3 regions of the Pseudoalteromonas sp. Of11M-6 genome follow, and region 3 is predicted to be linked to each of the others. Evidence: predicted binding sites of a transcription regulator. Region 3 holds the regulator's gene; each other region holds the start of a gene.
The links. The regulator ArgR, encoded in region 3, controls arginine synthesis, uptake and breakdown. The targets are predictions, from matches to a motif close to ANTGAATANNTATTCANT.
Positions count from the first base shown of each region.

Region 1 (4,484 bases), on a different contig from region 3:
TTGGCCGAAGAAAATATTCACACTCTATTAGTATCTACATCAGAGATAAAAATCTCGGCACTGGTAGAAGAAAAATATTTAGAGCTAGCTGTACGGGCTTTACATGCCAAATTCGAATTGGAAAGTACTGAGTAAAAGAAGTTTTTGCTTACTTTTCTAGGAACTTTTATTTAAAATGGATTTGACGCGGAATCTTTTAAATTTTGGAATAACAGGAGCAAGAGAATGCTAATACTAACTCGTCGAGTAGGTGAAACCCTGATGATTGGTGATGAAGTGACTGTAACAGTACTAGGTGTTAAAGGTAACCAAGTACGTATTGGTGTAAATGCGCCTAAAGATGTTTCAGTTCACCGTGAAGAAATTTACATGCGAATTCAGGCTGAGAAATCTAGCCCGGGCAATATGTAATTGACCAAATATTGAATTACGATGTTAGTTAACATAGTTTGACTGGCATAAAAAAACCCCGCCACTGCGGGGTTTCTTATTTCTGGCTTTGCCCAGACAAAAAAGCAATCGCTTCTTCGTTAAGTCCAGATTTACTGATATAGCTCGGTTTGTTTTGGTGAAATACCAAAAAACCTCTACTCGTTTCAACGAGTTTATCTAAGTCGTCAAATGGGTAAGAAAATTCGGCATGTCTCGCTTTGGTGCTAATACCAGTTTTAGTGATTGAAACTTTGACGACATTGCCAGCAGCGCGAGAATACGACTGTCTTATCACCCACCAAGCTTTACGATAATAGAAAGCGACGCATTCAACCACAGCCAATAGAATAAGAAAGTTCCCTACGTAGTGCTCCTGCAACCCGTAAATAGCAAACAGCCCCAATGCAATTAGCAGTACAAGCAAGCCATATTTCGGCTTAACAGCAAGTCCATTGGCTTCAGATTCTTCAAAACACTCTCGATAATAGGCTTTATCTAACTTAAATTGGCTTTGAAAAGATAAATTTTCATTTTGTTCAAGGGAGGGCATAGACGTTCGTTGTGGTAAAAATTTCCCACTATTATACCCATCTATATTGAAAAAGCTGTAACGCGAGTAAATTGTTTGCAGTTCCCTTTTGCTATATCCAGCGAAATACGCGCCATACAGTATGACGTTTACGTAAACGTTAACTCTTGGTCAGTCCAATTTACAATTTATCTTGCGTAATCAAAAATCCTTTCTATATTCATTAGGATCTCAGTATTAGTTGGCGCTATTTTGAATATTTTTCATATTTATTACGTTGGTTTTCCATATTTATTAGTGCTTTCCTAGCTAACTAACTGATTATTTGTAAGTTAAGTGTTTTGGTAATACCAATTTACAGCAGGCTTTACAGTGGAACATTTTTTGTTATAAGGTGAATAAATATCTATAAAAAGTGAAGGTTTATACCAGTTCGTTAACATCGAATAGGAAAACCAAACAGCAAGTAAGGGGTAAAAATGGATATTGGAGCGCAGCTACTGCAAGCAGGAAATCTTATGCTGACCGGTATGGTTGGTGTTTTTGTTTTTCTGTCCATTTTGATTTTTGCGATGCGACTGTTGGCCAACTTTGCTGCTCAATTTAAAGAAGTAGCGCCAAGTACCACAAGATCAAAAACAACCAGAGCAACATCGTCACAGGGTGTGCCACAGGCACATATTGCAGCCATTAGCGCTGCCGTTGCAGCCTACAGAAAAAACAATTAATAGGGGTTTTGCATGTCACAGTTAAAGCTAACCGAATTAGTGCTGCGCGATGCGCATCAGTCATTACTCGCCACCAGAATGCGCTTGGAAGATATGCTTCCTATCGCTGAGAAGCTCGACAATATGGGCTACTGGTCTGTTGAATCATGGGGGGGAGCAACCTTCGACTCGTGTATTCGCTATTTAGGCGAAGATCCATGGGAGCGGATCCGTGCACTGAAAGCTGCAATGCCAAAAACCAAACAGCAAATGCTACTGCGTGGTCAGAATCTATTGGGCTATCGTCATTATGCTGATGATGTTGTCGAAAAGTTTGTTGAACGTGCCCACCATAACGGGGTAGATGTATTTAGAATATTCGATGCAATGAACGACGTGCGCAACTTAGAAACGGCTATTAAAGCGGCCATTAAAGTGGGCGCGCATGCGCAGGGCACGATTTCGTACACCGTAAGCCCTGTTCATACGCTGGAAATGTGGCTCACGCAGGCCAAGCAGCTCGAAGACTTAGGCTGTCATTCCATTTGTATCAAGGACATGGCTGGATTACTGAAACCCTATGATGCCGAAAAGTTAATCTCTGGGCTTAAAGCGTCCGTCTCTATTCCTATCGCAATGCAGTGCCATGCAACCACAGGGCTCAGTACTGCAACTTATCAAAAAGCCATAGATGCGGGTATCGATATGCTCGATACGGCGATTTCTTCGATGAGTATGACCTATGGTCATAGCGCAACAGAAACTATCGCGGCGATTGTGGAAGGCACAGAACGTGATACCGGGCTGGACTTACTTGAGCTTGAAGAGATCGCAGCCTATTTCCGTGAAGTGAGAAAGAAATATACAGCTTTTGAGGGCAGCTTGAAAGGGGTCGATGGTCGTATTCTATCTGCACAAGTGCCTGGTGGCATGTTAACCAATATGGAAAATCAACTGCGAGAGCAAGGTGCAGGTGACAAGCTTGACGCAGTACTAAAAGAAATTCCAAGTGTGCGTAAAGAACTTGGCTACTTACCGCTGGTAACACCAACCTCACAGATTGTCGGGACGCAAGCGGTATTAAACGTACTTACAGGTGAGCGTTACAAGTCTATAACTAAAGAAACTGCTGGCGTGCTGAAAGGCGAATATGGAGCGACACCAGCGCAAGTCGACCAAGCTTTGCAACAACGCGTGCTTGAAGGCGCAGAGCCTATTACCTGCCGTCCTGCAGACTTAATTGAACCTGAGCTGGATAGTTTACAAAGCGAGTTAGTCGCGACGGCAAAAGAGGAGCAAATTACCTTAGCCGACGAGATTATTGATGATGTGCTTACCTATGCATTATTCCCGCAAATTGGCCTTAAATTCCTGAAAAATCGCAATAATCCAGATGCGTTTGAGCCAAAACCGACGCTTGTTGAAAGCAAAGAGCAAAAAGCTGCAGCGACGCCTGCTAAAGCCAAGTCATCAACTAGTGAGCGTTACAGCGTAAAAGTGGATGGCAAAGTATACGATGTGGTGGTTGCGCCGGGTGGAGAGTTACAAGAAGTACAAGTCAAAGACAGTGAGCTTATTCCTCAGTCAACCTCGGTAAGCTCCAGTGAAACTTTGAATGCGCCACTTGCTGGCAACATATTTAAGCTTATGGTGCGCGCAGGAGATGAGGTGCAAGAAGGCGATGTGGTACTCATCATGGAAGCCATGAAAATGGAAACCGAGGTGCGTGCAACACACAGTGGCCATGTCGCGGAGCTACTCGTCTCTGAAGGCGACTCCGTCAGTGCTGGCGATGCCATCATGTCTTTAGCATAAGGATGTCGTGATGGAAGGGTTACTTAATTTATGGCAAGCAACAGGGCTTGCCAACTTCACCGTGCCTGCACTTTGTATGATGGCTGTGGGCTGCGGACTTTTGTATCTTGCGATCGCCAAAGGCTTTGAGCCGTTGCTATTGGTGCCCATTGGCTTTGGTGCCATACTCACGAATATTCCTGTTGCTGGGCTTGCCGATCCTGGTGGGCTTTTATATTACGTGTATTACATTGGCATAGACAGCGGAGTATTCCCCTTACTGATCTTTATGGGGGTGGGTGCGATGACAGACTTTAGTGCTTTGATAGCCAACCCCAAGATGCTGTTGCTTGGTGCCGCAGCTCAATTTGGGATCTTTGCCACCTTGTTTGGGGCTATATTGCTGAACTATATTCCGGGCTTTGAATTTACCCTGCAAGACGCCTCTGCAATCGCCATTATTGGCGGTGCAGATGGTCCAACTGCGATCTTCCTCGCGTCTAAGCTTGCACCAGAGTTACTAGGGGCAATTGCGGTGGCAGCCTATTCGTATATGGCGTTGGTGCCAATTATTCAACCACCAATCATGAAAGCACTCACGACGCAAGAAGAGCGCCAGATTGCGATGCCACAGCTGCGCCATGTATCAAAAACCGAGAAAATCCTCTTTCCTCTGGCGGTACTGGGTCTAACGATACTGTTTTTACCTGCTGCAACACCTTTGGTTGGTATGTTCTGCTTGGGTAACTTGATGAAAGAGTGTGGTGTAGTAGACCGCTTGAGTAAAACGGCGCAAAACGAGTTGATTAATATCACCACCATTTTCCTCGGGTTGGCGGTGGGCTCAAAGTTGGCAGCTGATCAATTCTTAACGGTTGAGACGTTGGGGATTTTAGCACTAGGTGCCGTGGCATTTGGAATTGGTACCGCAGCAGGTGTATTAATGGCTAAAACCATGAATAGATTTAGTGATACCCCCATTAATCCGTTAGTTGGCGCTGCAGGGGTATCCGCAGTCCCGA
Region 1 is NZ_JAKRFW010000019.1:49,898-54,381, reverse strand. Features, by position in the region: gene MHN32_RS11620 (aspartate kinase) at 1-135, shown strand, start outside; gene csrA (carbon storage regulator CsrA) at 226-411, shown strand; gene MHN32_RS11610 (YcxB family protein) at 488-982, opposite strand; gene MHN32_RS11605 (OadG family transporter subunit) at 1,441-1,689, shown strand; gene oadA (sodium-extruding oxaloacetate decarboxylase subunit alpha) at 1,702-3,483, shown strand; gene MHN32_RS11595 (sodium ion-translocating decarboxylase subunit beta) at 3,494-4,484, shown strand, end outside.
Region 1: MHN32_RS11605 (OadG family transporter subunit) is a predicted target of ArgR. The motif match lies at 1,355-1,372, and genes of this name have one in related genera.

Region 2 (4,484 bases), on a different contig from region 3:
CATCAAAAGGCTTGTCTGCTTGCTTGCCAAATGAAGCAACAGAGCGTGCAATCTTCTTCTGTAATAGCTCTTCGTTAACAGGCAAAGAGGTAAAACCGTGGCCTGATTCGTGAGCAATGTTTAAAAGCGCTGGATAATCGCTTTCTTGGATTGGGCGAAGGATCATCATGAGCCCGCTTACTCCTCAAAAATGTGGATAACAACAAGGCCACCAAAAGGTGACCTTGCAACCAGTATTAAGCGTTGTTAGCAACTACCGCGGCAACGGCTTTTTCGAAGCGTGCCATCCCTTCGCGGATGTCAGCTTCTGGAATAACTAGAGATGGAGTGAAACGCACTACGTTTGCACCTGCAACCAGTGACATTACGCCTTGCTTGATACCTTCAACCAAGAATTCTTTTGCTTTGCCTTCGTACTTTTCAGTGACTACACCACCAAGCAATAGACCTTTACCACGTACTTCGGTAAATACGTTGTACTTTTCGTTGATGTCGTTTAGTAGTTCACGGAACAGCTGCTCTTTTGCTTTTACGCCATCAAGTACTGCTGTTGTGTTTACTGTGTCAAATGCCGCTTCTGCAACCGCACACGCCAGCGGGTTACCGCCGTATGTAGAACCGTGAGTACCCACTTTTAGGTGCGCAGCAATCTCAGTTGTTGTGATCATCGCGCCGATAGGGAAACCACCGCCAAGTGCTTTAGCCGTTGTTAAAATATCAGGGGTTACGTTTAAACCTTGGTATGCATACAGGTCACCAGTACGGCCAACACCAGTTTGCACTTCATCAAAAATAAGTAGCGCGTTGTGCTTGTCACACAGCTCGCGAACACCTTTTACAAACTCAGCCGTTGGTGAAATGATACCACCTTCGCCTTGTAGCGGCTCCATCATCACGGCACAAGTGTTGTCGGAAATAAGCGCTTCAAATGCCGCTAAATCGTTATAGTCTGTGTGAACAATGTCGCCCGGCTTTGGACCAAAGCCATCAGAGTATGCAGCTTGACCACCTACGGTCACAGTGAAGAAAGTACGGCCGTGGAAACCTTTGTTGAAAGAGATGATTTGCGACTTTTCAGCACCAAACTTATCTAGTGCCCAACGGCGTGCTAGTTTAAGCGCCGCTTCGTTCGCTTCTGCACCTGAGTTTGCAAAGTAGACTTTTTCTGCGAACGTGGCATCGGTTAGCTTTTTCGCTAAACGTAGTGCAGGCTCATTGGTCATCACGTTAGATAGATGCCAAATTTTCTCGCCTTGCTCTTTAAGCGCGCCCACCAAAGCTGGGTGACAATGACCTAGACAGTTAACTGCGATACCACCAGCAAAGTCGATGTACTCACGACCTTCCTGATCCCATACTCGAGAACCTTCACCTTTCACTGGAATTACCGCTGAAGGTGCGTAGTTAGGTACCATTACGTCGTCAAACAATTCACGATTGATCGTCATTTTATTTCCTCATATTTGGTGAGTGAAAGTGCAAACAAGGAGTCATTTCCTTTTGGAGGTCGGCGCGTTGCCGCCACTTGATAGGATATTTATTCACACCAATTCGGTGCTATGTATTTTGACCCGCCCCTTGATGGCACAAAATTCATACGCTCATTATTCCAGAAAAAGCGCCATTTGTCTCACTTATACCACGTTCTCAGCCCTTAGTATTCAAGGGTTTAACATATATTCTCAACTCAAGTGAATAACTATCTAGGGCAGATATTTAGGGCAAAGCAAGCGCCGTGCAGCCTTGCACAGATCATTTAAGATTAGGTTTTGAATGAATAGTCGCAAAAAAAATTTCAATTTTTTTTACAAAATCGTCAACTGCAGGTTATGGAACGCACATTTTGCCAATTGCTGACGCATTTCCTCGGTAAGTTCTAAATGATTGAGCAAAATCTCGGCTTCGTCGTCTTCAATTAACTGGCTATCTTTTAAAACAAGCAGTTGTGCGTAGCCATAGGCTTTTTGCATCACTTGTGTCAGTGGTAATGGGTCGGCAATGTTTTTATGCGCATTTGGTAGATAAGTTTGCGCATACTCTTCCATGACGGCATTAAAGGGTAAATAACGTAACTCCATTTTTTCAATTAGCTTACGTGAAATCTCTGCTGAATGTTCTATCAACAAGTTACGTAAAAATAACGGATCAGGAGATAACTCCATTAATGCGGTGTGTAGGTCTTTTTGCTTTTTGTCTCGTGCTATTTGCACCTTGGCTTGCCACACCTTTTCAAAGGTGCGTAAATAAAGACGGATCAAGGCCACTTTCCCAAGCTCTAGTAACATGCCTAAAGTAAACGCATGCTGTTCTTTTACCCCAAAAAATGGTGCCAGCTCTTTTGCCGCAATGGCCGTGCTCATGCTCAGCTCGCGTAATTTACGCTTCATTAAGCCAAATGGTTCTGTAGCATGCGGCATCCAGTGTCTTACCGCCATTGTCGGGATCACCATTTGCAAGTTCTCAAGGCCTAAATACCTTAATGCTAATGCCGGCGTGTCGACCTTAATGGACGTGCCTTTACTGTTTTTTTTGCGATACTGTGGCAAGTTGACTAGCGAAACCAGCTCACGACCCAACCAACTTAAGTCATTAACCAAAGGTTCTAAACGCCCAACTGAAGCTGAGCGCACGGCAAGAATGTCTAAAATCGCAGGAACGGAGTCTTGAATGCCAATGACTTCATGATAGATATTATCAAGGTCATGCAGTTGCTTTGTGATAGCTTCTTCGATAACTGAATGTAGATGCTTACTCGCTTTGGCAATATATTTGTGATGGCTTGTGCTGCTTTCTTGGCGTTTTGCAGCCGCTGCAATTTCCACCTCTAGCATAGTGCGCTGTGCGATATTCTCCCCATAGCTAATATCAAATGTATGGATATAGCCTATTTGCTTTTGCGCAAAGTTGAGGCTGATAAGAAGGTCATGGGCACGCTCGGATAGCGCTTGTGCCATTCTAATTTGCTTATTTTCTTGCGTCATGCATGCTACTTATCTAAAGGAAAAACACTGAGTTAAGCACTCAACAGAATCGTCTTACTGATTAACATTATACCAGTAAAAGCAATATTATGATTTGATATTGCGCACAATAGAATCAAAAAGTTACGTATCAAAAACTAGTCTAACCAACAAAAACGCAGCGAATATGGATGTATAACACCTAGGCGAAATCCTGTTGGTTTTGTTTAAACTTTAGAAGCGTTTTATAAAGTTATCAAGTAATGCTAAGCCGTGTTCAGTGAGGATAGCTTCTGGGTGAAATTGCACACCTTCAAGTGCTCTATCGGATGCCAAGAGTCCCATAATTTCATCACGCTCCCCCTCTTGTGTCTGTGTCCAAGCCGTTACGGCTAGAGACTTTGGTAAGCTACTTTGCTCAACAACCAAAGAGTGGTAGCGGCATACTTCGTATGGTGATGGCAGGCCTTGAAATACGCCTATATTGTTATGGTGCACTTGAGACGTTTTCCCATGCATCACTTGTTTTGCGCGAATGACTTTGCCACCTAAAGCTTGTGCAATAGTTTGATGACCAAGGCAAATGCCGAGAATAGGGATTTGTCCCTGTAGACGTTTTACGACTTCAAGCGAGATCCCCGCTTCATCAGGACTGCAAGGGCCAGGAGATAGCACAACATATTTGGGATTAAGCTGCTTGATTTGTGAGGTGCTGATTTCATCATTTCGCTTTACCAGCACATCCACATCTAAGCGCTGAAAATACTGCACTAAGTTGTAGGTAAAGGAATCATAGTTATCAATCATCAACAGCATGTAGGTACCACTAAAAGAACCAAGCGGCCTATTTGCCACTGGGGTAAGGATGTTCGTTATAAATCTATTTTATCACGAACTCAACAGGAGGGTTTTCTTATATCTAGTATCTGCTTTAAACCAAGGGTCTGCAGACCCTTGTAATACAAAAAGACACCATTTATGGTGTCTTTTCATTGTGTTTTATTAACCGCGAGGAATAAAACCGACGGCGTCATACACAGCTTTCAGTGTTTTTTCGGCACGAATACTTGCTTTTTCCGCGCCTTTTTTCATGATTTCGTCCAGCAGAGTTTGATCTTCTCGGATTTCTTTAAAGCGCGCTTGAATAGGCTCCAGCATATTCACTACCGCATCGGCAGTGTCTTTCTTTAAATGACCGTACATTTTGTCTTCGTACTCTGGCACTAACTCTTCAATTGAGCGTTTAGTTGCAACACTTAGTAGAGTCAGTAAGTTGGATACTCCTGGCTTTTCAACACGATCAAAGTAAATGCGTGCTTGCTCATCTGAATCTGTTACCGCTTTTTTCAGCTTTTTCTCTATCTTCTTCGGTTCGTCCAACAGCATCACAAAACCATTTGGGTTTTCGTCTGATTTTGACATCTTCTTGCTCGGATCTTGCAAGCTCATAACACGAGCGCCAAACTCTGGAATATAAGGTTCTGGGATCTTAAAGACATCGCCATACAGGTTGTTAAAGCGCGT
Region 2 is NZ_JAKRFW010000021.1:19,972-24,455, forward strand. Features, by position in the region: gene astA (arginine N-succinyltransferase) at 1-169, opposite strand, end outside; gene MHN32_RS12155 (aspartate aminotransferase family protein) at 237-1,448, opposite strand; gene MHN32_RS12160 (HDOD domain-containing protein) at 1,806-2,981, opposite strand; gene MHN32_RS12165 (aminodeoxychorismate/anthranilate synthase component II) at 3,195-3,776, opposite strand; gene trpS (tryptophan--tRNA ligase) at 3,963-4,484, opposite strand, start outside.
Region 2: MHN32_RS12155 (aspartate aminotransferase family protein) is a predicted target of ArgR. The motif match lies at 1,529-1,546, and genes of this name have one in related genera.

Region 3 (4,484 bases):
GCATTAGCGGCAAAGAAACTTTCCGGCGCTGCTATTGATGTATTCCCCGTTGAGCCAAAATCTAATCATGAAGAATTCGTCTCACCACTACGCGAGTTTGACAATGTACTGCTAACCCCACACGTTGGTGGTTCTACCCAAGAAGCACAAGAAAACATCGGTGTAGAAGTCGCGGGTAAGTTGGCGAAATATTCAGATAACGGTTCAACAGTCACGGCAGTTAACTTCCCTGAGGTTTCTTTACCTGAATTATCAAACCGAAGTCGTTTATTACACGTACACGTAAACCGCCCAGGCGTACTAACACAAATCAACCAAGCGTTCGCTCAGCACGGTATCAATATTGCGGCGCAATACCTACAAACGGATGAATCTATTGGTTACGTGGTTATCGACGTCGATAGCGACCACTCTGAAGTGGCGTTGAAAGAGTTAAGTGCAGTTGAAGGAACTATCAGAGCACGTATTCTTCACTAAGAATAATCACACATAAAAAAACCAGTCACTGTGAAGCGACTGGTTTTTTTGTATCAATCTGGCTTACGCCATGAAATCAACACCTTCTTTGATGTCTTTTTCAAGTGTCGCTAGCATGTCGTCTTTTGCTTTTTGCTCAAACGCGCTTAGCTCACCGTAAGGAAGTAACTTCTCTACACCGTTTTTACCAAGGATAACTGGCTGTGCAAAGAATGTTGCATCGCCTGTGTTACCTTCAACGTATGCGTACTCAAGTACTTCTTCACCCTGTAGACCTTTCACTAGTGAGAAGCAGAAACGTGCTGCTGCTGCACCCATTGAAAGTGTAGCTGAACCGCCACCCGCTTTAGCTTCAACCACTTCAGTACCCGCGTTTTGGATACGAGTCGTTAGTGCAGCAACTTCTTCGTCAGTGAACTCAACACCTTCAACTTGAGAAAGTAGAGGTAGAATTGTAGTACCTGAGTGACCACCAATTACTGGGATCTTAACTTCAGCAACGTCTAGGCCTTTAAGCTCTGCGATAAAAGTTTCAGCGCGGATAACGTCAAGGGTTGTTACACCGAATACGCGAGCTGGATCATAAGTACCTGCTTTTTTGAACACTTCAGCAACGATTGGTACCGTGCCATTTACTGGGTTTGTGATGATACCAACAAGTGCTTTAGGGCAGCTTCTAACGATACCTTCAGCAAGTGTCTTGATGATACCTGCGTTAACGTTGAAAAGGTCAGCACGGTCCATACCAGGCTTACGAGGCATACCAGCAGGGATAAGCACTACGTCAGCACCTGCAAGAGCTGGGTCTAGGTCGTCTTTACCATAACCCGCTACTTTTACCGCAGTTGGGATGTGAGATAAGTCAACTGCAACACCAGGTACAACAGGTGCAACGTCATAAAGCGCTAACTCCGAGCCAGCTGGAAGACCATTTTTAAGCAATAAAGATAGAGCTTGACCGATACCGCCAGCGGCACCTAATACAGCAACTTTCATTTGAATTCTCCATAATTTGAAGGTGGAATTGAGTGTGCAGTAAAGATAATGAAAAGCGCTGTTAAACACAAATTAATCACGGTTATTTTCGAGATTTTTTGACTAATGTCTTAAATAAAAGTGTAAAGATCGCGACACTTTGTCCACTTATGCTTTACGACTGCCATTTTGGTCGCGCAAATTTGGGAATCTCGGTGGTTTTGTGTAGAATTTAAAGATTAGCCGTAAAAGAAGACAGACTATGCAGCCGCAAGAAAAACAAGAAGCACTGATCAAAGCATTTAAAGCCATTTTAAAAGAAGAAAACTTTGGCTCTCAAGGTGAAATTGTTGATGCTCTAAAACAACAAGGTTTTGACAACGTCAGTCAGAGTAAAGTATCGCGCATGCTGAGCAAGTTTGGTGCTGTACGTACACGTAATGCTAAGCAAGAAATGGTTTACTGTTTACCCGCAGAAATGAGCGTGCCAACAGCAAAAAGCCCTTTGCGTCAGTTAGTCGTTGATATTATGCACAACGAAATGATGATTATTATTCGAACCAGTCCTGGTGCTGCACAGTTAATTGCGAGACTACTTGACTCATTAGGCACCGCAGACGGCGTATTAGGTACCATCGCTGGCGATGACACGATTTTTATTGCCCCTGCCAAAGTATCTGAAATCGACGTTACTTTAGATAAAGTAAAAACCCTGTTCGATAACGTTTAGTCTATTATTTTTATCGGTGCTAACTCACAAGTTAGCACTTACTCTGGTACTTTCCTCCCAACAAACACGCTTTCCCACTATCACAATAAACAGAATAAACTGCTTATCTTTACAGCAAAAAAATGTTTGACATAATATGTCCTTGTGTGGCAACTTTAGAAACGCAAGGTGAGATTTTTCTCACTACGCATGGATAGTTTTTAAGCTGATTGACTAGCTTCTCGGACTTGTTTCCTGCGATGTCGATAACCCATCGGACACGCACGCTATTCTTTTCACTCATTCATCTCACTATCCTATGATGCGGAACTCACCGCTTTGATAGGCCCAAAAAGCGCCTGATGACGTTGAGTGGGCCAGTTTACTTGCTTACTTAACCACTTAAAAAGGAAAAGCAAGGAGTCAAGGAGCAACAATGGAATTTTTAAATACTGTATTTACGTTTCCCACTGTTATTTTTTCAACACTATTACTCATAGTGCTATTGTTCTGGTTAATTGCTTTACTCGGTTTTGCTGATATCGATATCTTAGAAGGCGATGTTGATATTGAAGCCGAAGGCGCAAGTTCTGGTTCTTTTTGGGAGGTTGCTTTTGGTGGCGTCCCAGTGAGTATTTCACTGAGCCTAATCATCGCGCTGGGCTGGATTGTCAGTATTTATGTACAACAATTTTTTGCTTACCTACTGGGTAATGGCATTTTTTACTACCTGGTGGGAACGGCATTTATGCTCGTCAGCCTCATTGTTGCACTACCACTAACCGCCGTGATTGTACGGCCATTACGGCGCTTTTTCGAAAGCCAAGAAACCACATCGAAGCAAGCGCTGGTTGGGCTCGAATGCGTCATTGCAACATCAAGAGTCAGTAACACTTTTGGCCAAGCCCGAGTATATATTCAAGGAACGGATCAACTCATTGAAGTACGCTCGGATGAAGATAACACCTTCACACTAGGAGACAGTGCCTTACTTATCGAACACGACCCCCTTACACATAGCTACACTATTGTGGCTAAACCTTGGTAATAATACAGAAAATAACGGAATTTAGGAACGAGTTGATACAGCTAATACCAACTCAAACAACATAGCGCAACGCAGGAAAAAACATGGAATTTCTAAACAACCTCGGACCAGTGCTCACAATCGTGGGTATATCCATCGTCATTATTTTTGCCATTCTACTTCTGATTGGAAAGTTCTACCGCAAGGTTGAACAAGGTCAGGCACTGATCATCAACAAGATGAAAAACGAACCTGATGTTACGACAACGGGCGGCATCGTACTACCTGTGATCCATAAAATGGAAGTCATGGATATTTCAACTAATCGCATGGTATTAGAGCGTCGTGAAAACAGCGGCCTGATCTGTAAAGATAATATCCGTGCTGACATCGCCATTACTTTTTACATTCGCGTAAACGAAAACAAAGAAGATATCCTACGTGTTGCGAAACAAGTTGGCTGTGCCCGCGCATCTGCACCAGAAACCTTACAAGCATTATTTGAGGCAAAATTCTCCGAAGCCTTGAAAACCGTTGGTAAACGCATGAATTTTGAGGAGCTATTTACACATCGTAATGAGTTCCGAGATTCTATTAAAGAAGTGATTGGACAAGATTTATCTGGCTATACGTTAGAGGATGTGGCGATTGATTATCTTGAACAAACCTCTATCGAAAAGTTAGATCCAAATAACATTCTTGACGCTGAAGGTATTCGCCGTATTACCGAAAAAACCTCGCGCCAAAACGTGGAAACTAACCAACTTAAATGCGATGAAAAAGCGCAAATCGACAACCAAAACCAAGCAGCCTTTGAAAAAGCCGCAGAAGTCGAGCGTCAACGAGAAGATGCCAGCGCGAGACAGCGCCGTGAAATCGAATCAGTGCGCGCTCGTGAAGCCGCTGAAGCTGAACGTGTTAAGCATGAAGAGCGCTTAAAAGCCGAAGAAGCACGCCTCAAAGCAGACGAAGCAATTGCAATTGCAGAACACAACAAACAACGCGAAATCGATGTTGCAGAGCAAAATCGCCTTCGCTTACTCGGCATAGAAGAAGAAAAAGTCACGCGTTCTCGCCAAATTGAAATTATCGAACGCGAACGCGAAACCGAAATTTTACGTATCCAAAAAGCCAAAGCACTGGAAGTCGAGCAAAAAGAAATCGCCGATGTTCAGCGTGAACGGGTTGCCGTAGAGAAAACCGTTGCCGAGGAACAAGAGCGCATCAAAGACGTGCAATGTATTGCTGAAGCCGAGCGTGAGAAGCAAGCGAAAATTATTCTTGCTCAAGCTGAGG
Region 3 is NZ_JAKRFW010000008.1:117,397-121,880, reverse strand. Features, by position in the region: gene serA (phosphoglycerate dehydrogenase) at 1-477, shown strand, start outside; gene mdh (malate dehydrogenase) at 541-1,473, opposite strand; gene argR (transcriptional regulator ArgR) at 1,715-2,182, shown strand; gene MHN32_RS05960 (OB-fold-containig protein) at 2,598-3,209, shown strand; gene MHN32_RS05955 (SPFH domain-containing protein) at 3,293-4,484, shown strand, end outside.